DNA from 3 places in the Pectobacterium peruviense genome. Region 2 is predicted to be linked to each of the others. Evidence: riboswitches for the same ligand, from Rfam matches in the RefSeq annotation. Region 2 holds a riboswitch; each other region holds the start of a gene.

What was found. A riboswitch is a leader RNA that binds a small molecule or an ion and turns the genes downstream of it on or off. The one in region 2 is predicted to bind thiamine pyrophosphate.
Region 1: another riboswitch for thiamine pyrophosphate. It lies ahead of thiB (thiamine ABC transporter substrate binding subunit); the one in region 2 lies ahead of thiC (phosphomethylpyrimidine synthase ThiC).
Region 3: another riboswitch for thiamine pyrophosphate. It lies ahead of thiM (hydroxyethylthiazole kinase); the one in region 2 lies ahead of thiC (phosphomethylpyrimidine synthase ThiC).

Annotation. Positions count from the first base shown of each region.
Region 1 is NZ_CP161826.1:711,751-721,521, forward strand. Features, by position in the region: gene DUT67_RS03235 (DedA family protein) at 1-10, shown strand, start outside; gene ilvN (acetolactate synthase small subunit) at 47-340, opposite strand; gene ilvB (acetolactate synthase large subunit) at 346-2,010, opposite strand; gene DUT67_RS03250 (family 43 glycosylhydrolase) at 2,526-4,148, shown strand; gene thiQ (thiamine ABC transporter ATP-binding protein ThiQ) at 4,153-4,863, opposite strand; gene thiP (thiamine/thiamine pyrophosphate ABC transporter permease ThiP) at 4,850-6,457, opposite strand; gene thiB (thiamine ABC transporter substrate binding subunit) at 6,433-7,416, opposite strand; TPP riboswitch at 7,497-7,593, opposite strand; gene DUT67_RS03270 (LysR family transcriptional regulator) at 7,737-8,642, opposite strand; gene DUT67_RS03275 (aromatic alcohol reductase) at 8,976-9,771, shown strand, end outside.
Region 2 is NZ_CP161826.1:4,614,710-4,624,480, forward strand. Features, by position in the region: gene nudC (NAD(+) diphosphatase) at 66-848, opposite strand; gene DUT67_RS20805 (Rsd/AlgQ family anti-sigma factor) at 957-1,418, shown strand; TPP riboswitch at 1,541-1,678, shown strand; gene thiC (phosphomethylpyrimidine synthase ThiC) at 1,792-3,747, shown strand; gene thiE (thiamine phosphate synthase) at 3,744-4,385, shown strand; gene DUT67_RS20820 (HesA/MoeB/ThiF family protein) at 4,387-5,166, shown strand; gene thiS (sulfur carrier protein ThiS) at 5,163-5,363, shown strand; gene DUT67_RS20830 (thiazole synthase) at 5,365-6,165, shown strand; gene thiH (2-iminoacetate synthase ThiH) at 6,162-7,283, shown strand; gene DUT67_RS20840 (PLP-dependent aminotransferase family protein) at 7,667-9,103, opposite strand; gene DUT67_RS20845 (DUF1127 domain-containing protein) at 9,277-9,468, shown strand; gene shiA (shikimate transporter) at 9,536-9,771, opposite strand, start outside.
Region 3 is NZ_CP161826.1:1,428,181-1,437,951, reverse strand. Features, by position in the region: gene yegQ (tRNA 5-hydroxyuridine modification protein YegQ) at 1-686, shown strand, start outside; gene yegS (lipid kinase YegS) at 1,451-2,350, shown strand; gene psiE (phosphate-starvation-inducible protein PsiE) at 2,364-2,771, opposite strand; gene thiD (bifunctional hydroxymethylpyrimidine kinase/phosphomethylpyrimidine kinase) at 3,050-3,853, opposite strand; gene thiM (hydroxyethylthiazole kinase) at 3,850-4,644, opposite strand; TPP riboswitch at 4,681-4,777, opposite strand; gene DUT67_RS06530 (DUF4062 domain-containing protein) at 5,414-6,382, opposite strand; gene DUT67_RS06525 (NAD(P)-dependent alcohol dehydrogenase) at 6,722-7,741, shown strand; gene DUT67_RS06520 (GGDEF domain-containing protein) at 7,895-8,818, shown strand; gene adhP (alcohol dehydrogenase AdhP) at 9,054-9,771, shown strand, end outside.

The DNA of each region.
Region 1 (9,771 bases), 1.0 Mb from region 2:
AAACGGGTGAGAGTGGGCAGGCCGGGCAAGACCCCGGCCACGCCATCTAGCAGTAAAACTCGGCGACCTGCTCGAAAATACGCATTTCTTCCCCGTGACGACGCACCTGAAGGACGTCCTCCAGTTTTTCCACCTGACTGATCATCTGCTGTAGTCGCTGGTCATCTTTGACGAGTAGCCAGATTCGGCTTTCTTCACCGTTTGCCAGTGGCATACAGAGAATGCCTTCTACGTTAAATGCCCGGCGGGCAAACAGACCACAAACGTGTGACATCACGCCGGGGTGGTTGCGTACAGAGAGTTCTAGCGTGACCTGATTTGACGTTGGTTGAGTTTGCATAGTCATTAGTCTCCGATCATATCGATGTTCGCTGCGCCCGGTGGCACGATGGGGAAAACTTTTTCATTGGCGTCAATACGTACGTGGATTAACGCTGGGCCCGGCTGGTTAAGCGCTTCTTTCAATGCGGCTTGCGGGTCGGTTGCTGCATTCAGATCGCAGGTTGCAAAGCCGAAACCTGCGGCAATCGCGAGAAAATTGGTGTTGTAGCGGTAATCGGCGGCGAAGATGCGCTGCTGGAAAAACATATCCTGCTGTTGGTGGACCAGACCAAGCGACTGGTTGTTCATCAAGACGATTTTTACATTGAGTCCTTCTTCCGCTGCGGTCGCCATTTCCTGAATATTCATCATCAGGCTGCCATCACCCGAGAAACACACCACGGTACGATCGGGTTCAGCCAGCGCTGCACCAATCGCCGCAGGCAAGCCAAAGCCCATCGTGCCAAACCCGCCGGATGTCAGCCACTGGCGCGGACGACGTAACGGATAAGACTGAGCAACCCACATCTGGTGTTGGCCAACATCAGTCGTGATGATGGCATCATCCGTCAGCGCCTGTGCCGTAGCCTGAACCAGACCATAATGGCTTAATGGATCGTCAGCATTCGGCATGCTGAAGGGGAATTCCTGTTGCAGCCCGCTAACAGTTGCACGCCATACGTCACGCTGCTGTGGGGTGATATGTGGCAGCAGATGATCCAGTGCCTCGGCGACATCCGCATTGATCGCTACGTGCGGCTGGCGGATCTTGCCCAGCTCGGCCGGATCAATATCGATGTGAATGATGCTGGCCTGTGGGCAGAACTGTTCCGCTTTACCAATGGCACGATCGTCAAAACGCGCACCTAGCACAATTAACAAATCCGCCTGTTCTAAGATCAGATTGGTTGATCGTGCGGCGTGCATCCCCAACATACCGAGCGACAGGGGATGATCGACGGGCATGGCACCCAAGGCCATCAGCGTCATGGTGGTTGGCAGGTTAGCGCGTTCCGCCAGTTGAACTGCCTGTTCGTGTGCGACACCGCTAATAATTCCGCCACCCAAATAGAGAATCGGACGCTGGGCTGCGTTAATCATGGCCGCAGCCCGTTCAATTTCCTGTTGAGAAATAGTCGGTGGCGTATCGAGAGGGAAAATGCCTGGCAGTTCGCTCAACTCAATGGTCGCGTTCTGAATATCTTTTGGAATATCGATCCACACCGGGCCGGGACGACCCGACTGCGCGATACGGAAGGCCTCTGGGATCACGCGCGGCAGTTCATTGATATCACGAACCAGATAGTTATGTTTGGTGACGGGAATGGAGATGCCGTACGTGTCGACTTCCTGAAACGCATCGGTACCGATCATGCTAGAAGGCACCTGACCGGTAATACATACCAGCGGGATTGAATCCAGTTTGGCGTCGGCGATGGCAGTAATCAGGTTGGTCGCCCCTGGGCCGCTGGACGCCATACAAACCGCGGCGCGTCCGCTGGCTCGTGCCATGCCTTGCGCCATGAATCCTGCCCCTTGCTCGTGGCGAGCCAAAACATGGCGGATAGTCTGACTTTGGCTCAGAGCATCATATAACGGCAGTGCTGCGCCGCCGGGGATGCCCGCTACGGTGGTGATACCCTGCTGTTCGAGCAGCCGAACAATCAACTGAGCGCCTGTATAACGCATGTTTACATCCTTCATCAGGGCCGGTGCTGGTCGGAGCGGGGAGGGTAGAAACAAGAAACCCCGCTCGGCTGGCGCCGGCGGGGTTTGAGAATCTTCGATTCGGAACCCGTTACGGCGCGCTGCCGACGACGACCACGACGACCACGCGCACGACGACAACCGCGTCAACATGCGCGGTGTTTAGTAGTGCTGAAGTGGAAGAAGAGTAGTGCGTCACGGGAATCCTAATTTATGTTCGGGTTATTTACATTCGAGCGCTTTATGGTTGAGCGTTGTGTTCGAATGAGTAATCAATCGCCAATCCATATAAGCACAGCAGTACAAAAAGACACAATACCCACAAGGGATAAAAACGGAATATGTCGAATTGGTCACAATATATTGATATTTCACTGCGCGATTACCGCTTAAGTTTTCATCTAAAAGCCGGAGAATCGTGACAGTTTTCACAACTGGAACACGGTTTCAATGTTATAAACTATCAAATAATCATTGAGATAGTGGGGTAGCAATAAATGAGTATCTCCCGAACGATGGGGAAAGGCGCGCTGAGCGGCATTTTGCTGATGGCGATGGGGATAAGCCAGGCGATGGCCTGCCAGGCTGGCCCTGCCGACGAGTGGATGCGGGGTATAGAACAGCAGCGTCAGGCGGATTTAGGTAATGGCTGCTATCTCAACCCTATCATCGCGGGCGATCATCCCGACCCTACGATTATCAAAGATGGGGAGGATTACTACATGACGTTCTCGTCATTTGACGATATCCCCGGACTGTTAATTTGGCACTCGCGCGATTTGGTGAACTGGCAGCCGCTTGGCCCCGCGATAACGACGCCCGTTGACGCGATTTGGGCTCCAGATCTAGTGAAGTACAACGATAAATATTACCTCTACTTCACGACGAACCGGATTATCGATGCTAAAGGGACGAAAAAGAAAACGCTGTATGTAATCACCGCCGATGATATTCGCGGCCCGTGGACGCCGCCGAAAGATACCGGCTTGAAAAATCCGGCCAGCGATCCCGGACATGTGGTGGGAGAAGACGGTAAGCGTTACATCTTTATGTCTGGCGGCAACCGTGTGCAGTTAACGGATGACGGGCTGTCGACGGTCGGTGAAATGGAGGTGGTCTATCAGGGATGGCAGTACCCAGAAGAGTGGGATGTGGAAAGCTTCTCGCAGGAAGGGCCGAAGATGCTGCGCCACGGCGATTACTTCTACATGGTGCTGGCGGAAGGCGGCACGGCTGGGCCACCAACGGGGCACATGGTGATTGCGGCTCGATCGAAGTCGATCAACGGGCCGTGGGAAAACTCACCGCATAATCCGATTATTCGCACGCAGGATCGTTCAGAGAAGTGGTGGTCGCGCGGTCACGCGACGCTGATCGAAGGGCCGGATAAAAACTGGTACATGGTGTATCACGGTTATGAAAACGGCTTTATGACGCTGGGACGGCAGGCGATGCTGGAGCCGATTGTCTGGGGTGCTGACGGCTGGTTTACCTCTGCTGGATTCGATACCGGCAAACCGATTCGTAAACCGGAAGGTGGCGAGGCGGTGCCTCACGGTATCGGCTGGTCTGATAGCTTCACTGACGAGAAATTTCCAGCCCGCTGGCATTTTTACCGTGCTAATGCGGAAGAGCTAAAGCGGGTTACGCTCAGCGACGGCAAGCTGCACCTGAAGGCAAAAGGAACGTCGCCGAAAGACAGTGCGCCGCTAACGATGATCCCTGGCGATCAAGCTTACCAAATTGAAGTCACGGCGAATTTCGCCCCTGGAGCACAGGCCGGTTTACTGCTGTTCTACAATGCGAAACTCTACGTCGGGCTGTCGTTTAATCAGGATGGTACGGTGATGCATCGCTATGGGCTGGAAAGGGCAGAGAAGAAACTGCCGCACATTACGGGCAATGAGGTGCAAATTCGGATGAAAAACGATCGTCATATCGTGACGTTTTACACCCGAACCTCTGATCAGGAACCGTGGAAGAAATATCCGGTGCAGATGGAAGTGTCTGGCTACCATCACAACGTGGCGTACGACTTCCTCAGTTTGCGGCCAGCGTTGTATGCGTCGGGCGAAGGCGAGGTCACGTTCAGTAACCTGCGCTATCAGGCTCTGCCTTAACTTCTCAATCCGAAGACGGGCGTGAAACTCCCAGGATGGCGGCGGCATCGGCGCTGCCATCCTGTAACGCTTGAGTCGGCCCATCATAATAAATCTGCCCGTCCACGATCAGCACCGTACGTTTTGCGATCCGCATGGCATCATCCAGATTGTGGGACACCATCAGCAGCGTGAACTGGCGCTCCTCACACACACTTTCAACCAAATCGAGCATCTCCTGACGTAGTGCAGGATCGAGTGCAGAAAACGGTTCATCCAACAGCAGAATGGGCTGGTGACGCACCAGACAGCGTGCTAATGCCGCGCGCTGACGCTGTCCGCCGGACACCTGCGAGGGCAGGCGATCCAGAAGATCTGTCAGACCAACCTGATCGGCAATCTGCCGCAGCGTTTCGCGCTGTGCCGCATTGAGCCGCAGACCAGGGTGCAACCCCAGCGCGATGTTCTGCCCAATCGTCAGGTGAGGAAACAGGTTATTTTCCTGAAACAGAATCGAAACCGGCCGTTTGGCTGGGGGCGTCTCGCGGTGAGATTCACCGTTAAGCCTCAATTCGCCGCTGTCTGCCATCAGAAAGCCAGCCACCAGATTCAGCAGCGTACTTTTCCCCGCGCCGCTGGGGCCGAGGATGGCGATGCGCTCTCCCGGTTTGACGTGAAAATCAAAACGCATGGGTAAGTGCTGATAGAAGTAGGTCAATTTCTCAAGCGCGATCATGACGGCCTGCCAGTTTCTCAATCAGGGTAAATAACATAAAGCACAGCAGCATCAACAACAGTGCCGTGACTGCGCCGTCGGCGCTGCGATAGGAGCCAATTTGCTGGTACAGGTAGAACGGCAGCGTGCGGAATTGCTCATTGCCGAATAGCGCGATAACGCCGAAATCCCCGATCGACAGCACGCAGGCAAAGGCTAACGCTTGCGCGAGCGGCTGTTTCAGCGCGACGAGTTCGATCAACTTCAATCGCTGCCAGCCGCGAATATCCAGTGAAGTACAGAGCCGATTGTAGCGCTCAGCAACGTCCAGCATGGGGTTTTCCAGCACCTTAATGGCATACGGAATTGCCATCAGCGCATTCGTGAACACCACCAGCACGTAGGGGGATTGCGGCAACCCGATGCTGTTATTCAGCAGCAGGAAAAAGCCCGTTGCCAGCACAATACCCGGCATGGCGAGGATGAGCATACCGCTCAGATTCATCAACTGCCCGTAGAGTGGCTTCTGGCGTAACTTGAGCTCGCGGCTGCTCCAAAGCAGCATCATGGTCAGCACCAGACACAGCAATCCTGCGCTTAAGGCAATACGTAGCGAGGTAAACAGCGTTTGCCAGAGCACAGGCTGTTGCAGCACGGAAACCAATGAGCGGTTCACGCCATCAACCACCACGGCCAGCAAGGGGGGAACAACCAGCAACAACAGCGCGCCGATCAGCAGGCCGTCAGTGAGGCGGCTTAAGGCGCTATCCTGCGGGTTACGCCAGGCAAGCTGCTGCGTACTGCCGACAGGCAAAATACTCCCCAACCGCTGGCTCAACAGCACCAAACCGAGACAACAGACCATCTGAATTAATGCCAGCAGTGCCGCGCGTGCTGGATCGTAATCAAAGCTCAATGCCTGATAGATAGCCAGTTCAATCGTGGTCGCCTGCGGGCCACCGCCTAGCGACAGAACGGTGGCAAAACTGGCAAAGCAGAGCATGAAAATCAGCGCGCCAGTGGGTAAAATCTGCCTGCGCAGCGCAGGCCATTCCAACAGACGGAAATGCTGCCAGCTGTTCATGCCCAGATTGGCGGCTAACTGACGCTGCTCGGTGGCAATGCCTTCCAGTGACTGCAACAACAGCCGAGTTGCCAGCGGCAGATTGAAGAACACATGCGCCAGCAGGATGCCTTGCAATCCATAAGGCGAAAAGGTGTATTTCAGATCAAGCCAGCCCAGCGCAGAGGCCAGCCAGCCTTGTCGGCCATACACGCTGAGCAGGCCAAAAACGGCTACCAGCACGGGCAGCACCAGCGTCATCGCGCACAGGCGCAGTAGCCAGCGGTGGCCGGGGAAGCGCCGTCGATACAGCGCTCTGGCAAGAAAAATCGCCGGAACGGTAGAAAATAGCGCAGATAGAAAGGCCTGCCAGAAGGTAAACCGAATGACATGCCAGAGATAGCTGTCATGCCATAGTGTGCGCCACTGACTTTCTGGCGCCTGTATCCACAGTGCGCCAAAAGCCAGTACGGCAACGGAAATTAACAGCGTGGTGGCCAGTAGCCCTGGCCACAGACGTCCGCCGATCAGTGGCTGACGGCGCGTTGCCATGCCTGAATCCACTGCGTCCTTTGGTCGGCAACATCCTGCGCGCTGAACTGCATGGCTTTCTCAGGAACCGCGAGCGTCGCGAAGCCTGCTGGCAGTTCGGTTTTAATGGCCGGATACATCCAGTTGGTGGTGGGAATAGCCTGTTGGAAGGTTGGGCTCAGGATGAACTGCATAAAGCGTTTTGCCAGCTCAGGATTTTTGCTGGAAGCCAACTGCCCGGCGATTTCGATTTGCAGATAATGCCCTTCGCTAAAGGTGGCTGCCGCGTAGTTGTCTTTCTTCTCTTCGATAATGTGATAGGCCGGTGACGTGGTATAGCTCAGCACCAGATCCGCTTCCCCTTTAAGGAACAGACCATAGGCTTCGCTCCAGCCTTTGGTCACGGTAACGGTTTTTTTCGCCAGCTTCTGCCAGGCTTGCGGCGCATCGTTGCCGTACACTTTCTGCATCCACAGCAGCAGACCTAACCCTGGCGTGCTGGTACGCGGGTCCTGATAGATCACTTTCCACGGTGCGTTGCTGTCCACCAGCTCATGCAGGCTTTTCGGCGGGTTCTTCAGCGTGTCTTTGTTATACACAAAGGCGAAATAGCCGTAGTCGTAAGGGATGAACGTTTTATTGCTCCAGCCGCCCGGCACCGTGACGGCGCTGGTGTCCTGACCGTGTGGCGTAAACAGGCCAGTTTGCTCAGCAGCCTGCAACAGGTTGTTGTCCAGCCCAAGAATGATGTCCGCTTTGCTGTTTTTGCCTTCCATACGCAGACGGTTCAGCAGCGATGCACCATCCTCCAGTGCGACGAAATTCAATTCGCACTCGCACTCTTTTTCAAACGCGGTCTTGATGACGGGGCCTGGGCCCCATTCTGAAGCGAATGAGTCATAGGTATAAACGGTAAGCGCGGGCTTGGCGAAGGCGGATGCTGAGAGCAGTAATAGACAAGGCAGGCTGGTTTTCAGCACGATGGCTGAACGATGTAATAATTGATTTAACACTTTGCACTCCTGAGAATCATAGGGTGGCAAAGGACTTCGAGGCAGCAATAAGCCGCACTCTCAAATCCCTTCGCCGGTATTAACCGGATCAGGTTCGACGGGTATCTTCTCAGCGAAAAATTTTCCGCACCCCGTTGAGAACGGCTCATTGTAAAGGGTTAAGTCGGGTAGCGAAAGGTTCTCCGTGTTCCGGCGGCGCGAACCAGGCTTATATGCACACTTGGACGCCGCAGTACGTGCGCAATTTCGCTTAACGTGATGGCTGTTGTTGTCCTGTCTGTGGACATTCACCATTTCACGGCTTCCTTCTCGATTAGCGCGGTACACCAGTCGATAAAGGCGCGGATAGCTGGCGAGAGGTGGCGGCTTTGCGGGTAGAGGATGAAAATAGGTTCACGCGGTGCTTCGATATCAGGAAGCAGCCGGACAAGATGCCCATCAGAAAGTTGCTGGCGTACCATATAACTGGCAATGCGTAGTAGACCCAGACCCGCTATGCCAGCGGTGAGATAGGCATCGGTGTCATTTACGCTGATCTGTCCTGCTAGCGGAATCGCTACGGTGTGTGCCTCATCGTGAAACCCCCAGTTCGTCGAATGACCAGTCCGGCTGTGGATATACCCTACTGCGGTATGCTCTTTGAGCGAGTCCAACGTTGTGGGGTATCCATGCTGTTCGAGATAGCGTGGGGAAGCGCAGATAGTCCACTGGAACGTACCGAGGCGCCGTGCGACCAGTCGTGATAACGGCGGTTCTCCGGTTCTGATGACACAATCGATACCCTGCTGGACAATATCCACAGTGGCATCACCCAGGTGGAAGTCCAACCTTATTCCAGGATGACGTTCACAGAAGTCGGGTAGTGCCGGGATCAGGAAATTTTTGACCAGAGAAGGTGTCGCCCCGATTCTGATCGTTCCCTGTAGTTCCTCCTTTTGCTGTGCCGTTACGCTTTCCGCCGCGTGCACATCCCGCAAGATCGCTTTGCAACTGTCGTAATAGCGCAGGCCAACATCCGTAATACTGAGTGCTCGCGTCGTTCGGTTGAGTAACCGAGCGCCAAGATGTGATTCGAGTTCTTTGATGCTACGGGTGACGGTGGATGGCAGAACATGCAGGGTTTCCGCCGCTTTTTTGAAACTACCCGCATCGACCACACGGATAAATGTTTCCATGGCCTGAAACCGATCCATACGATGATGTCTCCCCATTTGCGATGAAACGTTGATAAGACGTACTGCCGTATTAGCAGCTATATCACCTTATCGTTTGATTTTTTCAAATTATGAAGTGATGTGGCTGAATCTTATCATCTGCATATTTTTGTATAACATGATACTTGAACTCTAAATATCCTTGTACTGACAAGTCTTATCAGACCAAGGGCATGTTAGCACACTGAATGCATGGGGGCGTTCATCACTCCCTGTGATAGAGATAATTTGAAATTTTGAAGGAGTTAAGGCGTGAATGACCGCGGAACAGTATTGAAAGATATTCTTGTACTTGGCGCAGGGCAACTCGGTATGGCGGTATTGCGTGCTCTTGCACCGCGTGTGCGTGCGCGTGCCTTGCCGTTGTCGGTCACGGTACTCGTCTCACCGGACACCGTTAACGATCCGTCGGAGCAGGGTATGGCTACACTGACCGAACTTAGTGCATTAGGGGTTGACGTTATCGGGTTTGATCTGGCCTCTGATGAATACGCTCTGACGGGGCTTTTCAAGCATTATAAGACGGTATTGAACTGTTCGGGATTCGTAGCAGGGCCGGGCACTCAAATGAAAATAACCAGAGCGGTGTTGGCTGCCAACGTCGCGCGCTATTTCCCTTGGCAATTCGGTGTTGATTATGACGTCGTGGGTCGAAAAAGCGGCCATCCGGTTTTTGATGAACAGTACGACGTGAGACAGTTGCTACGTAGCCAACAGAGTACCGAATGGGTGATTGTTTCGACTGGTATGTTCACGAGTTTCCTGTTTGAGCCCGCCTTCGATGTGGTGGATCTGGAGCGCGGAATCCTTCACGGTCTGGGAAGTTGGGATACGAAAGTGACTGTGACGATCCCCGAAGACATTGGTTGGCTCACGACTGAAATCTTGTTGGCCGAACCACGATTGGCTAATGAGGTTGTCTACGTGGCAGGTGACACGATCTCATACGGGCAACTTGCCGATGTCGTTGAACGTATCACGGGGAAGATTTTTGAGAAGACACTATGGACTCTGGACAAATTGCGCAGGGATCTGAAGGTGGCTCCAGATGACGCAATGGCGCGCTATCGGGCCGCGTTTGCTTTGGGGGAGGGGATGTGGTGGGACA
Region 2 (9,771 bases):
AGCAGATGCGTTATGACGCGAGCACTTTGTCCACGCGAGTCATTGATGGCGCAAATAGTACCACGTCAGCCTTCGTTCTCGTGATAAGCACGGCACAACACCACCGTATCTTCGATAAGCCGACGTGCCACGGTACCCGGCGGGGGCAGCTGCGGGAGCTGGTCATAGCGGAACCAGCCTGCGTCACGCAACTCTTTCGGATCGTGCTTGATTTCTCCACCCGCATAATCGGCCATAAACGCCATCATCAGCGAATGCGGGAATGGCCAAGGCTGTGAACTCACGTAACGCAGGTTTTTTATCTGGATTTGGCTCTCTTCCATTACCTCACGTACGACCGTCTGCTCCAGCGTTTCACCGACTTCTACAAACCCAGCCAGCACGGTGTACATGTTTCCGCGATGCCGATTGTGCTGCGCCAGCAAAATTTCCTCACCACGGCGAATCGCAACGATGATGCAAGGCGCGATCTGCGGGTAATAGCGCTCTTTGCAGTGGTGACATAAGCATGCCAGCTCCGTTTTACTCCATACCATTTCATGACCACAGTAACCGCAAAAACGATGAGAGCGATAGAACTCAGCCAACTGTACGCCTCGCCCCGCCAGTTGGAATAAGCTCACATCCTGATCGAGCAGTTGGCGGACCGATGCCATATCGGAATCCCGTCCCTGACACACCAGCCAGACAGGCTGCCCTTGCCATTCACCGATTTGACGAGCCACTTTCCCCTGCAAAGCCCACGCTATAGCCGTTCCGTGCGGCAATTCCCCCTGAGGTAGCCAGATTTGTACCGCATCGCTAACCACCCACCAGCCGGTTTCATCACCTTTTAGCGTCTGTTCCATATCTTTTTATTGCTCCACTGCCACTTCACTGGCATTTTACATTCAGAGTGATTACATAAGTTTTATAACTGGGATTTCAGTTATTTCTTACCGTTCACGGAGTCAACAATGCTAAACCAGCTACAAAGTCTGACTGAATACGTTGGTGGCAATAATGCGTTAATCGACCAATGGCTACAAGCGCGTAAGCAGCTTCTGGTGGCTTACTATCATCTGGTTGGCATCAAGCCGAACAAGGAAGCGCTTTCTCTTTTGGATGAAGAGGCATTGGATAATTTTTGCCAGAATCTGGTGGACTATCTTTCTACCGGCCACTTTCATTTATATGAAAAAATGCTGCATGAAGCAGCGACTCACAGCGAACAAGTATTAGCGCTTTCCACCCAGCTTGACCTCGCCCTGCAGAATAATACGCAGCAAATCATGACGTTTTACGATAGCCATCTGGCGGCCGCCATCGACCATGATAATTGCCTCGAATTCCAACAGGCACTCTCCAGCGTCGGCGAGGCATTAGAAGAGCGTTTTACGTTAGAAGACAACATGATCAAGCAAGTTTACGATCACTAGCCGTCATTTGACGTTATTTAAGAACATCATCACACGCTATACAGATAAAAGCGGCACGCTTTGACATCCGCGTTTTGCCGTCATACAGTGTAGGGGTTTTATTGACCCGTCTAACAGACGGGCAAATCTTGTCGGAGTGCCTAGCGTGCTTGTGTTTCGTTTTTACGAAACCTATAAGCGCACAGGCTGAGACCGTTAATTCGGGATCCGCGGAACCTGATCGGGTTAATACCTGCGAAGGGAACAAGAGTAATGCGCCTCATTGAGCCCAAGGCTGTGTATTTCTACATACCTGCTCTGATGCTCAATATCATTATTACTCCCTCCGGCTCCAGACAAGCAATCTTCCCTTTACGTATTACAGGAACTTGCTATGTCTACAGAACCCTTGTCTATAAAAACAGTGTTGTCAAAATCGGGTCGCCGTGAACAGCGCGCCGCCGCCCAACAGTTTATTGAAACCTTACAGGGAACGGCCTTTCCCAATTCCAAACGCATTTACCTTTCGGGCTCGCGCGACGACATCGCCGTACCGATGCGAGAGATTCAGCTCAGCCCGACGCTACTCGGCGGCAGCAAAGATAATCCCCAATACGAACCCAATGAGCCGATCCCGGTTTACGACACTTCAGGGCCTTATGGCGATCCCACTGCCCAACCCGATGTCCGCGTTGGGTTAGCAAAGCTGCGCGCCAGCTGGATTGCAGAACGTCACGATACCGAAGCGTTATCCGGCGTCAGCTCCGATTTCACCCAGCAGCGTCTGGCGGATGCGGGTCTGGATCATCTACGCTTTGAGCATTTGCCACGACCGCAGCGTGCCAAAGCAGGCAAATGCGTCACCCAACTCCACTATGCACGACAGGGGATAATTACCCCCGAAATGGAATTTATCGCTATTCGCGAAAATATGGGACGCGAACGCATTCGTGGTGAAGTACTGCGCCAGCAGCATCCGGGGCAAAGTTTCGGAGCCCTTTTGCCGGAAAACATCACACCAGAGTTTGTTCGTCAGGAAGTGGCCGCCGGGCGCGCGATTATTCCCTCAAACATCAATCACCCCGAATCAGAACCAATGATTATCGGGCGCAATTTTCTGGTGAAAGTTAACGCCAATATCGGTAACTCCGCTGTGACATCCTCCATCGAGGAAGAGGTGGAAAAGCTAGTCTGGTCTACCCGTTGGGGCGCGGATACCGTGATGGATCTCTCGACCGGACGCTATATTCACGAAACTCGCGAGTGGATTCTGCGTAACAGCCCGGTGCCAATCGGGACAGTGCCAATCTATCAGGCGCTGGAGAAAGTGAACGGCGTGGCAGAAAACCTGAACTGGGAAATGTTCCGTGATACGCTGCTGGAACAGGCCGAGCAAGGGGTCGACTATTTCACCATCCATGCTGGCGTGCTGTTACGCTACGTGCCGATGACGGCCAAACGCCTGACTGGCATCGTGTCGCGCGGCGGTTCCATCATGGCGAAGTGGTGCCTGTCGCATCACAAAGAGAGCTTCCTGTACGAACACTTCCGCGAAATTTGTGAAATCTGCGCCGCTTATGATGTCGCGCTGTCGCTGGGCGACGGCTTACGCCCGGGCTCCATTCAGGATGCCAACGACGAAGCCCAGTTTGCCGAGCTGCATACGCTGGGTGAGTTGACCAAAATTGCCTGGGAATACGACGTACAGGTGATGATCGAAGGCCCCGGCCATGTTCCGATGCAGATGATCCGCCGCAACATGACCGAAGAACTGGAGCACTGTCACGAAGCCCCGTTCTATACACTCGGCCCGCTAACCACAGATATCGCACCGGGTTACGATCACTTTACCTCTGGCATCGGTGCCGCCATGATCGGCTGGTTCGGCTGCGCGATGCTCTGCTACGTGACGCCGAAAGAGCATCTCGGCTTGCCGAACAAAGAAGACGTTAAACAAGGGCTGATTACTTACAAAATCGCCGCCCACGCCGCCGATCTGGCGAAAGGTCATCCCGGCGCACAAATCCGTGATAACGCTATGTCGAAAGCGCGCTTCGAGTTCCGCTGGGAAGATCAGTTCAATCTGGCGCTCGATCCCCAAACGGCACGTGCCTACCACGATGAAACGCTGCCGCAAGAATCCGGTAAGGTCGCCCACTTCTGTTCTATGTGCGGCCCGAAATTCTGCTCGATGAAAATCTCGCAGGAAGTACGCGATTACGCCGCCAAACAGCAAGCCGAAGCCAAACCAATTGAAATTGGCATGGCTGAGATGTCGCAGGAATTCCGCTCTCGCGGCAGCGAGCTTTATCACAACGCCACCAGCCTGCAAGCAGAGGAAAGCAAATGACGGACTCGACGCCTTTTGCCCCGACGGCACAGCGGCTGGGGCTCTATCCCGTTGTCGATAGCGTGGAGTGGATCGAACGCCTGCTCGGTGTCGGGGTGAAAACGATCCAGCTAAGAATCAAAGATCGGTCAGATGATCAGGCCGAAACCGATGTGATCCAGGCGATCGCATTGGGTCGGCGCTATCAGGCGCAACTCTTCATCAATGACTACTGGAAATTGGCAGTAAAACATCAGGCGTACGGCGTACATCTGGGTCAAGAAGACCTCGATACCGCCGATCTGGTCGCGATTAAAAAAGCTGGCCTGCGTTTAGGCGTCTCCACGCACGACGATCGTGAACTGGCGCGTGCCGTGGCGATAAACCCGTCCTACATTGCGCTTGGGCATATTTTCCCCACACAAACCAAAGACATGCCTTCCGCACCGCAAGGGCTGGCCGAACTGACCCAGCACATCGCCGATCTGCAAGACCGTTTTCCCACCGTGGCAATCGGTGGGATCAGCATCGACAGAGTGCCTGCGGTGCTGGCGACGGGCGTCGGCAGCATTGCCGTCGTCAGCGCCATTACTCAGGCTCCAGGCTGGCGGCAGGCCACTGCGACGCTGCTCAAGATGATTGAAGGACGGGAGGCATGAAATGGTAACAAATCGCCCTCCAACGCCTGCGGGGCTGAGCGATAGCGAGTTCATGCGCTACAGCCGTCAACTGATGCTGGAAGATGTTGGCCCTGAAGGTCAGGAGAAACTCAAAGCCGCCCGCGTTCTGCTGGTAGGGCTCGGTGGACTGGGTTCCCCCGCGTCACTCTATCTGGCCGCCGCTGGAGTCGGCACGCTGCTACTTGCTGACGATGACTCATTGCATATCAGCAACCTGCAACGCCAGATTCTGTACCGCACCAGCGAAACCGACAAGCCCAAAGCAGTGTTGGCACAGCGTCAGCTACAGGCATTAAATCCGTATTCGGAAGCGATCGCACTCACCGAAAGGCTAAGTGGTGAGGCGTTACACGACGCCGTCAGCCGCGTCGATCTGGTGCTGGATTGCAGCGACAACATGACAACCCGCCACGCGGTTAACGCCGCCTGCGTGAGTGCAGGTAAGCCGCTGATCAGCGGTAGCGCCGTCGGTTTCAGCGGTCAGCTTGCGGTCTTCACGCCGCCTTATCACTCTGGCTGCTACGCCTGCCTGTACCCGGATACAGCCGAACCGCAGCGCAACTGCCGTACTGCGGGCGTACTTGGCCCAGTAGTCGGTGTGATTGGCACACTTCAGGCGCTGGAGGCAATCAAAATGCTGGCAGGCATGCCATCCGCGTTGGACGGCAAGCTGAGAATGTTCAATGGCAAACAGCAGAGCTGGAACACGCTTCAACTCACGCGTGCGCCCCATTGCTCGGTATGCGGGGACGTGGCATGAAAATCACGTTGAATGATGAACCCTTTGAATGTCCTGAGGCCATCACGGTTGAGATGCTGCTGAGCCAGATAAACCGGCTCCAGCCCGGCACTGCGCTAGCCATCAACCAGACCATTATCCCGCACGCGACTTGGTCACAGCATCAGGTGCAGGACGGTGATGATATTTTGCTTTTTCAGGCAATCGCGGGAGGATGACATGCTGCACATTGCCGATACGATATTAACTTCACGGCTGCTGACCGGTACGGGCAAATTCGCCACGCCAGAGCTGATGCTAGCGGCACTTGAGGCTTCCGGTTCGCAGTTAGTCACCATGGCGATGAAGCGCGTAGATCTGAATGGCGGCAACGACGCCATTCTCGCTCCGCTACGCCAGCTCGGTATTAAGCTACTGCCCAACACGTCGGGTGCCAAAACCGCAGACGAAGCTGTTTTTGCTGCCCGACTGGCGCGTGAAGCGCTGGGTACTCACTGGCTGAAACTGGAAATTCACCCCGATGTGAAATACCTGCTGCCCGACCCTATCGAAACGCTGAAGGCCGCCGAACAGCTGGTTAAAGAGGGATTCACGGTGCTGCCCTATTGCGGTGCCGACCCAGTACTGTGCAAACGGCTGGAAGAAGTTGGCTGCGCGGCGGTGATGCCGCTGGGTGCGCCAATCGGATCCAATCAGGGGCTGCAAACGCGTGATTTTCTCCGCATTATCATCGAACAGGCGCGTGTTCCGGTGATTGTCGATGCGGGCATCGGTGCGCCCAGTCATGCGGCCGATGCGCTGGAAATGGGGGCCGACGGAGTGTTGGTAAATACAGCAATCGCGGTTGCCCGCGATCCTGTGGCGATGGCACATGCATTCCGGCTGGCCGTCGATGCCGGCGGGCTTGCTCGTCAAGCCGGGCTGGGAAATAAGCAGTTCGTCGCCAGCGCCACCAGCCCACTCACCGGCTTTCTTCACCAACAAACGGAAGATCGACACACGGAAGGGGTGGAACGATGAGCGTCGATTTTCAAACCGTCTGGGAACAACTCGACTGGGATGACCTGACGCTGCGCATCAACAGTAAAACAGCCCATGATGTTGAACGGGCGCTTGCTGCACCACACCCGACACGCGATGACTTTATGGCGCTCATTTCACCTGCCGCCAGCGCTTATCTGGAACCGCTAGCCCAGCGGGCACAGCAACTCACCCGCCAGCGTTTTGGTAATACGGTGAGCTTTTATGTGCCGTTATATCTGTCCAATCTGTGTTCCAACGACTGCACCTACTGCGGCTTTTCGATGAGCAATCACATCAAGCGAAAAACGTTGGATGATGCAGAAATCCTGCGTGAATGCGCAGCTATCAAGGAACTCGGGTTTGAGCACCTGCTGCTCGTGACCGGTGAACATCAGCGCAAAGTGGGAATGGATTATTTTCGTCGTGTCTTTCCGCTGATTCGACCGCTCTTCAGTTCGTTGATGATCGAAGTCCAACCGCTGTCGCAGGACGAATACGCTGAGTTAAAAACGCTGGGGCTGGATGGCGTGATGGTCTATCAGGAAACCTATCACCCAGCGACCTACCAGTTACACCATCTAAAAGGACAAAAGCAGGATTTCCACTGGCGACTCGCCACGCCGGATCGGCTTGGTCGCGCGGGGATCGACAAGATCGGGCTGGGCGCGTTAATCGGCCTGTCCAATAGCTGGCGTACCGACTGTTACATGGTGGCGGAACATCTGCTGCACTTACAGCAGAGCTACTGGCAGAGTCGTTACTCTATCTCGTTCCCTCGCCTGCGCCCCTGTGCGGGCGGTATTGAGCCAGCGTCGTTAATGGATGAAGCACAGCTCATGCAGGTGATTTGCGCATTCCGATTATTGTCACCGGATATTGAGCTATCGCTTTCCACGCGTGAATCGCCTTTCTTCCGCGATCATGCGATTCCCATTGCGATTAATAATGTCAGCGCGTTTTCCAAAACCCAGCCGGGTGGCTATGCCGACAATCACCCCGAACTGGAACAGTTTTCACCGCATGATTCACGGCGCCCTGAAGACGTGGCGCAGGCCATCGTACGCGCTGGTCTTCAACCCGTGTGGAAAGACTGGGACGGTTATTTAGGTAGATAGCACGACGATGCGCCGGATAGAGGTCACTTAAGCGTGAAGTGAGAGGGAACACGGGATGAGGTTCCCGCAGGGACACCTCGCACCGTGGTAGCCCTCGCGTCTCGCGATGTTAAGCGATCGGCGTGAGCCATACGCATGATTTGGGACACAGCTCGCAGGCCGGAATGAGAATTACACGGAAGGCCATATTCTCAGGATAGCGCCGCGCAACATGACATTCGGCCTATCGTCACGGCCTTCGACGAAGAATACAGTAGCGTCGTTGGCAGGACTGAGCGTTACTCAACCTGTTGACCGGAGCCGTTTGCCACTTATCAGCTCTGCACATCAACCCGCCGATACGGGGCTTATCCTTACCCGTATCGGCCCTTCCTTAAAAATCATCAAGGAGCGTTCTGGTCAGGAAGCGCATGCATCATCTTCGCGACTTCACTACCCACAATGCGCAGCCCTTCCCTTATCTCTTCCGTGAAGCGGTTGGCATAATTGAGTCGAATACAGTTGCGATATTTCCCTGAGGCGGAAAATAGCGAACCCGCGGCTATCTGTATGCCCGCCTTTCTGACTTCGCGCGCGAGCTTGAGCGAATCAAAATATTCGGGTAGTTCAATCCACACCAGGAATCCACCCTGCGGGCGACTCACACAAATATTGGACGGAAAATACTCACGCACCCAGCAGGTAAAGATGCTCAAGTTGGCTTTGTATTGGGCGCGCATGCGGCGCAAATGAGGCTGATAGTGCCCCTGACGAATAAATTCTGCCACAGCAAGCTGAGGCTGTACCACCGTCGATCCCGTGCTGATGTACTTTGTATGGATCACGCGTTCCAGATAGCGTCCCGGAGCGATCCAGCCAACACGCAAACCGGGTGCCAGGTTCTTCGAAAACGAGCTACACAACAGTACGCGTCCATCCTCATCAAAAGACTTTATCGCGCGGGGACGCGGATATTCATAGGCCAGCTCGCCATAGGCATCATCTTCAATAATCGCGATATCAAAATGCTGTGCCAGTGTAACCAGCGATTTCTTACGGGCATCAGGCATGATGAAACCAAGCGGGTTGTTGCAGCTAGGAACCAGAAGTACGGCTTTGATCGGCCATTGATCCAGCGCCAGCCGTAACGCTTCGAGACTGATCCCCGTCACTGAGTCGGTTGGGATCTCGATCGCTTTGATATCCAGCCCACGAAGGATCTGCATCGTTCCCGGAAAAGCGGGAGATTCAACGGCCACGATGTCGCCGGGCTGACAAACGGCGCGGACCGCAACAAACAAGGCTTCCTGACATCCGGTAGTGATCACAATATCATCTTGCGTCAGCTGGCAGCCACAGTCGACGGTAAGGCGGGCAATCTGTTCACGCAGCGCAGGCACGCCATATACGCTGTCATATTGTAAGACTCGGGGATCTTGATACTGGCAAAGGCGGCCCATCTCTTTCCACAGTGGTTTGATGGTCGGCTGGCTCACATCCGGCATTCCGCTGCCAAATTTCAGCACGTTGGTTTCCAGACGCACATTCACCAACTCCAGCACTGATTCCCACTGCGTGATTTCCACTGGGCGCTGAGCCGGACGCGTCAACGCGGGGACGGGCGGCGTTGCCTTACGCGGCGTGACAAAATATCCCGAACGCGGCTGCGGCATAATCAACTGCCGCGTTTCCAACAGATGATAAGCTTGCTGTACGGTACTGATGCTCACACCATGTTCTGTACTGAGTGCCCGAACGGAAGGCAGTCGTTCTCCACTTTGATATAACCCTTGTTCGATCCGCTGTTCTAACAACCCAGCAAGGTGTTGATAACGCGTCATCAGTATCGTTCCTCATCATGATTTACAGCGGTAATCAGTACAGATTCGAATAAAAATCACCATTCAGATGCAATATCACACAGTCTGTATGCTAAAAAAATGTATTTTTTGCATCTGTATTGAAAATACCTTTCACCTCATCATAGCGATCATTCACTGGCGAGGGGGAAAATATGGAATTTCATGAGAATCGATCACAAAAACCGTTCCGCGAGTCACCGTTCTGGCTAATGCTGATTTTACCGTACCGCCTGTGGAAAGCCTGGCGAGCAAGAGCGCAAACGCTGAAGATACTGCGGAATATGGGCGATGATGGGCTTAAAGACATCGGGCTGAAACGAAGCGATCTCGATCGGTTCAGATAACATAACAACAAAAAAGTAGAGATATCGTCGATACAGATAGTGCATCTGTATCGGCAAGATAAAGAGGTTAGTTAGGGACTGTATCGTCTGCGGGTGCTTTCATCCACATCCCAACAATTGCCGACAGTAAGCAGCCGATGGCAAGGTAAGCCGCCACCGCATGCCATGAACCATCCATAAACTGCACCAGCAGAACTGCAATAAAAGGCGTAAATCCGCCACCAACCACACTGGCAACCTGATAACCCACACCCGCTCCGCTATAGCGATATGCCGTACCAAATAGTTCAGTAAACATCGGTT
Region 3 (9,771 bases), 1.8 Mb from region 2:
TTGAACCGGCGCTAGGCATCGGTGAACCGACCGACAAAGTCTTTATGCTGGAAGAAAATCTGCGCCCCGGCGAATACATGAGCGCATTTGAAGACGAGCACGGCACCTACATCATGAATTCCCGCGATCTGCGTGCGATCCAACACGTTGAGCGCCTGACGCAAATGCAGGTCCATTCACTGAAAATCGAAGGCCGCACCAAGTCATTCTATTATTGCGCCCGTACCGCACAGGTGTATCGCCGCGCCATCGACGATGCTGTCGCAGGTAAGCCGTTCGACTCGACATTGCTGGAAACGCTAGAAGGTCTGGCACACCGTGGCTACACCGAAGGCTTCCTGCGTCGCCACGTGCATGAAGATTACCAAAACTACGACTACGGCTATTCCGTTTCCGATCGTCAGCAGTTTGTCGGTGAATTCACCGGCGTTCGTCGCGATGGTCTGGCTGAAGTCGAGGTGAAGAACAAGTTTTCCTGCGGCGACAGCGTGGAAATGATGACGCCAAACGGCAATATTCAATTCATCATCGAATCGATGCAGAATGTCAAAGGGCAGCCGACCGAGGTTGCGCCGGGTAACGGCCATATTGTTTATCTGCCGGTGCCGGACGATGTCTCTCTCGACTATGCGCTATTGCTGCGCAATCTGCCGGGCACCACTACGCGTAACCCTAACGCGGAATAATCCCGTAATATCGCCGGATGCACAGCCATCCGGCGATGTCCTAATCAAACAGCGCTTCCTTACGGTACCCCCCCACCATCGCCTTTTCCCGGCCACGAGTAAGTACGCTTAACCGTCTGAGGTTATCGTTACAAAGCTCAGGGTTTTTTAACGAATATTAGAAACAGATCACATCAATTCGCTGGTCTTGTGGTTAGTATTGCGTCGCTGAGAAAACATAGAACGAAAAATAAGCGTAGTGATACTACTAGGAACCACCTCCTTGGCCAGCTCAATCTCCCTTGAGCTGGCTTTTCTTTTTCTCTCGATCACGTATTTCCCACCGCAAACATACCCTAAATAATTCGAGTTTCAGGACAAAACGTTAGCGTTTTGAACAGCGCTTGCGCTGACCCCGAAGGGGTGAGGCCATAAGGCCAAATAACGCGGCAAGAGAGGGACAAATTCGTCGGGAACGAATTTGACCAGCCGACGGCTGGCCTCCGGTGAGAGACTGGATGTCTCTCATTTCATCCCGATGAGCTTACTCAGGTAAGTGATTCGGGTGACTGACAAATCTGCCAGAGGTAGATTTAAACGCTGCTTGCAGCGGCCCCAACGGGGCGAGGCACACACCAGTGTGCCGAGTAGCGCTGCCAACGCACATGCAACTTGAAGTATGACGGGTATATTCACCGATTCTTCTGATGTCTACCTGCCGATTTAATGACTATGATTAACTGCAACGTTTCGTATTAACAACATCGCAGCCAGAGAAAGACGACATGGAAAAAAATCCAATCACACTGCTGATTTTGAATGGGAAAAGTTCAGGTAATGAAGAACTTCGCGAAGCCATCGGTGAGCTACGCAAGGACGGCTCTACGCTGCATGTCCGCGTCACCTGGGAATACGGCGATGCCAAACGCTATGTAGAAGAGGCCATCCAGCTCAACGCGGATAACGTAATCGCCGCGGGTGGCGACGGCACCGTCAATGAAGTTGCCGCAGCGTTAGCGGTGCAGCCAGAAGCGGTTCGCCCATATCTGGGGATTGTGCCGCTGGGTACCGCTAATGATTTTGCCACCAGCTGTCAGATTCCGATGGAGATGCACAACGCGTTGACGCTGGCGATCAAAGGCCGCGCCACCGCCATTGATATCGCTAAAGTGAACGACAAACACTATTTCATCAATATGGCGACGGGCGGCTTTGCCACGCGTATTACCACTGAGACCCCCGCCAAGATGAAGGCGGCACTGGGGAGTGCTTCTTACGTACTACACGCGCTTTTTCGTATGGATATGCTGCAAGCCGAGCGCTGTGAGATTCACGGGCCGGATTTTCACTGGGCGGGCGATACGCTAGTTATCGCAGTAGGGAATGGCCGTCAGGCCGGTGGCGGACAGCAGCTTTGCCCAGAGGCGCTGATCAACGATGGGCTGCTGGAACTGAGCGTGCTGTCTGCAACGGAGTTACTGCCCAATATGCTTCAGGCCTGGTTTACCGGCAGCGAAAACCAGAACATGATTTCCGCAACCCTGCCCTGGCTGGAGATCACCGCCCCCGATGATATGACATTTAATCTGGATGGCGAACCGCTCACCGCTAAACGCTTCTGCATTGAGGTGCTTCCCGCAGCGATTCACTGTCGGCTACCGCCCCAGTGCTCGCTGCTGGAATAGCGGCGCGTTTTGATTATTCTCGCTTCAGGCGATTACTGTTTGCCAGATACAGCGTCACCACCAGCAGCAGGATCGCCGCGGAATACACCAGCGTATCCGACGGGCTTTTGTGATCGACAATAATCAGGCGAATGATGGCCGTAATGCCGATGTAGATAAAATAGCGTAGCGGGAAGTGATAGCCGGACTGGAAATACTTCACGATCAGCGCAATAAACTCAAAATAAAGGAAATAGATCACGATGCCTTCTATCAGTTGATAGGAGGAATCTTTCTCGCTGGAGATCAATAGCACCTTCGCCAGATGAAACGTTTCCTTAACTAAAAAAATCACCAAAATGGTTGCCAGCGCCAACAGGCCGATATTGAGTATCGTCTGAAGCGCCTTGGCAGCCATCGCACTGCGAGCAGAACCTGCCATATGTTATCCCCACATCCCATTTCATATTAACGCTAAGATTTCAGAGCAAAATAACCGGACACACTCGCACTGTCACGCCGAAATACGCTTAATTTAGTTTGAAATTACTGACAAATATGTCACGCAAAATACAAGTCGATTTACTTATACCCGTCATACTTCAAGCTGCGTGTGCGTTGGCTTCACTTACTCACCCCAGTCACTTACTTGAGTAAGCTCCTGGGGATTCGTGCGATTGCCGCCTTCACGCCACTCGAATTATTTAGGGTACGCAATATTTACCACCAGTGATGGAAGTGATGAACGGGGCCGATTCCGTGCCCAACCTCCAGCGTGTCGGCCTGCTGTAACGCCAGCTGTAAATACGCCTTCGCCGCGTTGACCGTCTCGCCCCAGCTATCGTGACGTGGTCGCAGCGCCGCCAACGCGGCAGACAGCGTGCAGCCGGTACCGTGCGTATGACGTGTATTAATACGTGGGGAGCTAAAACGCTGTGGTTCAGCCTGCCGACTGAACAACCAGTCCGGGCTTTCCGCTTCACTAAGGTGACCGCCTTTCATCAATACTGCCTGACAGCCCATCGCCAGCAGCGCTTCCCCCTGTTCGCGCATGTCCCGCTCGTTGGCGGCAGGCGACGTATTCAACAGCGCAGCGGCTTCCGGCAGGTTGGGCGTAATCAGGGAAACCAGCGGCAGCAGCTCACGACGGATCGACTCTACCGCCTCCGGCGCGAGTAGCGGATCGCCGCTCTTCGCCAACATCACGGTATCCAGTACCACGAAAGGAACCGCGTAATGACGCAGGCGCTCGGCAACAGTTTCGACAATATCGGTCTGCGCCAGCATACCAATCTTGGCGCTATCGATACGCACATCGCTCAGTACAGAATCCAACTGTGCCGCGACGAAATCCGGCTCAATCCGGTAGACCGACTGCACGCCACGCGTATTTTGCGCCACCAGCGCGGTAATGACCGACGTGCCGTAAGCACCCAGCGCAGAAAACGCTTTTAAATCCGCCTGAATACCCGCCCCACCACTCGGATCGGTACCTGCAATCGTCAACGCATTGATACGTTTCATGCCAGATCCTCCGCGCGCAGGGTATAGAGTCGATCGAGGAAATTAGGGATAAAACTTCCTGTGCCTTGTGACACTGAAGCCGCCTGCTGCCCTGCTAACGCCATGACATAGCATGCCGCCGCAACATGGGATAAGCGATCACCTTCCAGAGAAGAAAATCCCGCGACCACCGCAGACAGCGCACAGCCCGTACCAACCACGCGCGTCATCATGCTATCACCACCCGTTACCGCGATATCGCGCTCACCGTCTGTGACATAATCCACCGCTCCGGTCACCGCGACAATCGTCCCCACCTGCCGAGCCAGTTCACGCGCAGCAGGAAGCGCAGCCAACGAATCATCAGCACTATCCACACCTCTTCCCTGCGCAGCTAACCCGGCAAGCGCCATGATTTCGGACGCATTACCGCGAATCGCCGCGGGTTTCCATGCCAGCAATTCGCGGCAAAATTCAGTACGAAAGGTTAAACCGCCTACAGCAACCGGATCGAGCACCCACGGCGTACCCGCCTGATGTGCGCTGTTCACCGCCGCTCGCATCGCTTCAGCACGCGTACGATCCAGCGTCCCGACATTAATCAGCAGCGCATCGGCGACTGCACTAAACTGCGCGGCTTCTTCAGGATCGACCACCATCGCAGGCGACGCATTCAGCGCCAGCAGTACGTTAGCAGTAAAAGATTGCACCACATCGTTGGTCAAGCAGTGCACCAGCGGTGAAGCAGAACGAAATTGGGTGAGTGATGTTGCTGCCTGAGCGGCAGAAAAGTCGGCGGGTTGCGTGTTCATAGGTCTCCCAACCGGCGTGGAAGAAGGCGGCAACCGGTGGGCATACCGTGACTTCCCTACGCTGGCATTATCCAGATCAGGTGGTACGGGTATTTCTCAGCCTTCACAAAGAAGGGCACCCCGAGTCATTACAGTAAATTCCTGTATACTAGCAGATTACGTGAACTGGCTTGTTCGCACAAGTTTGTGTTCCAATAACCGATTACATCGACTATATAGAAAAATAATTGCTATTTTCCCAAGTTCACTACCCATATTTCAAAGTCATAACACATAATAACTGAATGTATTTTTTAATATCACATGGGGAAATATTCATGCATGCATTTGAAATATATAAACTGCAACCTATTATAAATCTTTAGCACAAATTAAAACCAATAGCCACCATTCGGCATATCGCAATAGTAAACACTCTAATGAAAATATATTTCATGCACTTACTTCTCACACAGCCAACAAGAATATAAGATTATATCTATATATTTTTTATTTAATGAGCCATGTTTTATTTTTAAAAAACATCAACAGTGAGATGAAAATTAAGTAATAAACTCACTCAGCCATATATTATATTATCCATTGTGAGCATAGAAATAAAAACCCGATAAAATCTATTAACTTATAAACCCCAAAAGAAAAACAAAACATCAAAAAATATCTCGACGCGAATAAAATTTTATAATTTATTAATAAGAATGAAAGCCACATTAAGTCGAGTAACATGGCTAATCCTGCAGAATAGTAGGATAGAAAAACCATCAGTTATTTATTTTTTTCTTATAACCCTAAGCTCTTTTAATTTACGAAATCCACTTTCAGTTAGAGTCCACCATTCCCTATCTATATCTATTAGACCAACTGCAACAAAATGAAACTTTATGGTTTTAATATCATCGTCATCTATTATCACATTATATCCAATAATACCCGCCGCCTTTAAAATTAATCTATTAAGAGATTTACTGACATCATCATAGCTACAACCATCGCCCATCGACACAGCTATACTATTAAAAATTCTAGCAATTGATATAGTTACAACGCTGTTCGTAGGGATTTTGAAATTATTACTAACCAAGCTATAATGAAGAGGAAAACTATCTGAAAAATCTGCCACATCATCCCCAAAGTCACTTATTGAATTGTTAGACTTTAACTTTTCCAACTCTCTATTTAATAAATCGACCTCATCTCTAGCCTTTATTAACTCAGATAAATTCTCTTCGTTTGAGATGCGATTTGCTCTAACCCACCCTATTGCCGGATGCATAGTACGTGCATGCATAATTCCTAATGCCACCTTTCCTGGAAGTTCATTTGCATCAGTCCAGAACTCTACTAGTCTTTTCGTTTTCACCTTATTTCTAAAGGATTGTAATTTATTTATCAGTACAGGATCTTGCTCAGAATTCTGAAATGTAATTTTTTCTGGACTACCATGAATTAATGCCACAACTTTTATATTTTTTGAAACGGCATAGTCATATTCTTTTTCGGTGAAACTGATTCCATCTTCATCTAAACTACCATATCTTCCACCAATGATAAGAAGGTAATAATCGCTATAATCAATAATACGCTGAATAAAATTCCACTGTTCCTCATCAGCGGCAGGAAAATGTTCCATCCCGGCAGGGATACAATCCATTTTCATTAGAGTAAGCATTATTGAATGGCGTTCTTCGATTAGGTCAGTATAGGTAGAACTTACAAACACCTGATATCTTTTATCCATCAGAATCTCCAGAGTGCACTAAGCAGAGTAAAACCAGTATCATAAGATAAATCAGCATGAAGAGAGAACAGCAAGGACGAATAATTTCTGTGTAAGTCTGAATAAGCTCAACAGAAACTCTCTTATCTACTCAGCATTTTAGTCTTTTTAAAGCTATCGATAACGCAGGAAAATTCAGAAGATATAACTCTTCCAACTTTAACCTGAGCTAACTAAGGCATTAAAGCAAGCGCTCCCCCCTCCCGACACAAAATGAAAAACCACAGGCACGTTGTGACATAGAGAAAAACGTCATAACCCTTTAGACTGGTTAATCAAACCCATACTGAGGAAATTGTGATGACGATAATCAAGAGTTATGCCGCACCGGAAGCTGGCGCAGCGCTGGAGTTGTATGAGTTTGATGCGGGTGAACTGCAGGCGGAAGACGTCGAAGTCGTGGTTGATTACTGCGGCGTGTGCCATTCCGATCTCTCTATGATCGATAACGAATGGGGAATGTCGAGCTATCCGCTGGTTGCCGGGCATGAAGTGATTGGTCGTGTGCACGCATTGGGTGACGCGGCGAAGAACAAAGGATTAAAAATAGGTCAGCGCGTCGGCATTGGCTGGACAGCACGTAGCTGTGGGCACTGCGATGCCTGTATCAGCGGTAGCCAAACCAACTGTCAGCAAGGCAGCGTGCCAACGATTCTGAATAAAGGCGGTTTTGCCGATAAGATTCGTGCGAACTGGCAGTGGGCTATCCCGCTTCCTGATTCCATTGATATCGAATCGGCAGGTCCGCTACTGTGCGGCGGCATCACCGTCTTCAAACCGCTGTTAATGCACAATGTCACTGCGACCAGCCGCGTCGGCGTGATCGGTATCGGCGGTCTGGGACATATTGCGATTAAGCTCCTGCATGCGATGGGCTGTGAAGTCACGGCGTTCAGCTCAAACCCGTCCAAAGAGCAAGAAGTACTGGCGATGGGTGCCGATAAGGTCGTCAACAGCCGCGATCCGCAGGCGCTGACTGCACTGGCAGGCCAGTTCGATCTTATCATCAACACCGTGAGCGTCGATCTGGAATGGCAGCCCTACTTCAACGCGCTCGCCTATAACGGGAAGTTCCATACCGTCGGCGCGGTGATGAAGCCATTTAGCGTTCCGGCTTTTACACTTATCGCAGGCGATCGCAGCGTTTCTGGTTCTTCTACGGGTTCTCCGCATGAGCTACGTTCTTTGATGAAGCTCGCCGCGCGTGCCAGCGTGAAGCCACAGACGGAACTGTTCCCGATGTCGAAAATCAACGATGCCATCCAGCACGTGCGTGACGGTAAAGCCCGTTATCGCGTCATACTGAAAGCCGATTTTTAATCGGTAAAGACGCCTGAGCGATCGGGCGTCTGCTTTTTGCACATAAGTCAGATTAACGTCATTCTCTGGACCACACTGCTCGGCACCACGCGACTGAATGTATTCAACAGGTTTCATGATAGGATTGAAAGGTGATACAAGAGGAGACTCGCAATGCCTTTTAAAGAGTATGACCACGACTTTATTGATAAGAATAAAAAGGCTTTCTCGTCTGTAAGGTTTGCCCTTTTATTGTCTGTGTTAATCATTATATTTAATCTCCTGTTCTTCAAGCATCGAGATTTTCAGGAGCAGTTACACAATAATCCGGGGTCTTATACGGATGCGATTGCGCTGGTTTTTCTTTTTTTTATCTTGTCATGTACCAGTAAAATCTCGCTTAACCATACTTCAGCCTTATCTATTCGGCTTGGGCTACATGTCTGGATATGCTCCGCCACATTTGACTTCATGGATGAGTTTATCTATCAGCCCAAGCTAATTGGATATTATGTTGAGGATATGCTGAGAATCATTGGTATGTTTGGCGTCGGATTCGGTGTTTATACCCTGATACAGCAAATCAACAATAAGTATGTCGAAGCCAGAATACAGTCATTCAGCGATGAACTCACACAGCTCCCTAACCGTCGATTTTTTATTAACGAATTAAAAAAACTCGAAGCGAAAACACCCTATTTATTTATTATCGACATCGATAATTTCAAAGTCATCAATGACAAATACGGGCATACGAAAGGTGATGAGATATTAAGTAAGTTCGGCCATATTCTTTCCCGTTTCGATAACAGTGAAGTGGTCGCCACGCGAATAGGTGGGGAAGAGTTCGCCATTATTCTGTATGGCGGGACACAGGCTCGGGCAGAGAAGCTGGCAAGAGAAGTCTTAAAAAATGCGAACAAAATCATTATTAAAAATATGCACCATCTTTCTGTCAGCATTGGAGCGGGGAAAAAGCAGCTTCAGGAACCCACAGAACACTTTATGAAACGCGTGGATGTTGCACTTTACCAAGCCAAAAATACCGGCAAAGGCAAAGTGGAATGGGCTCTGGAGCCGAAAGAAAAAACGCAGTAACCCAACGTAACCTCATTCGATAACACGGTCGCACGGACGCGCCACCGCCCTTAATCATCATAAAAAATTACTGAAACGACATTCCCGCCACAGAAAGCCATCGTTCAAACCACCCATCATTCTGTAACAAAATTAAACACATCCTGATTAATCAACTTGCTGATCAGCGTGTACTCTTTTATAGGTAGAACATAAATACATTAACCCCACGACACATTCAGTAAAAGGAAGACTAATGAAAGCAGCCATCGTTACGAAGGATCATTCCGTTGAGATTCAGGACAAAAAACTGCGCCCTCTCCAACATGGAGAAGCTCTGTTAAAAATGGAATGCTGTGGCGTATGCCATACCGACCTGCACGTCAAAGACGGTGATTTCGGCGATGTAACCGGCATCACCCTCGGCCATGAAGGTATCGGTATCGTTAAAGAAGTGGGCCCGGGTGTGACATCACTAAAACCCGGCGATCGCACCAGCGTAGCCTGGTTTTATCAAGGCTGTGGCCACTGCGAATATTGTAATAGCGGTAACGAAACGCTGTGCCGCTCGGTGAAAAATGCAGGTTATTCTGTCGATGGTGGAATGGCAGAAGAGTGCATCGTCGTTGCCGATTACGCGGTAAAAGTGCCGGATGGTCTGGATTCTGCCGCGGCGAGCAGCATTACCTGCGCAGGCGTGACGACGTACAAAGCGGTGAAAGTCTCGCAAATCAAACCGGGACAGTGGATCGCCATTTATGGCCTGGGCGGATTGGGTAATCTGGCACTGCAATATGCCAAAAATGTCTTTAATGCGAAAGTCATCGCGATTGATGTGAACGACGCACAGTTAGCCTTTGCCAAAGAAGTGGGTGCAGATCTGGTCATTAATCCGGCCAAGGAGGATTCCGCCAAGATCATTCAGGAAAAAGTCGGCGGCGCACATGCCGCCGTGGTCACCGCCGTTGCCCGTG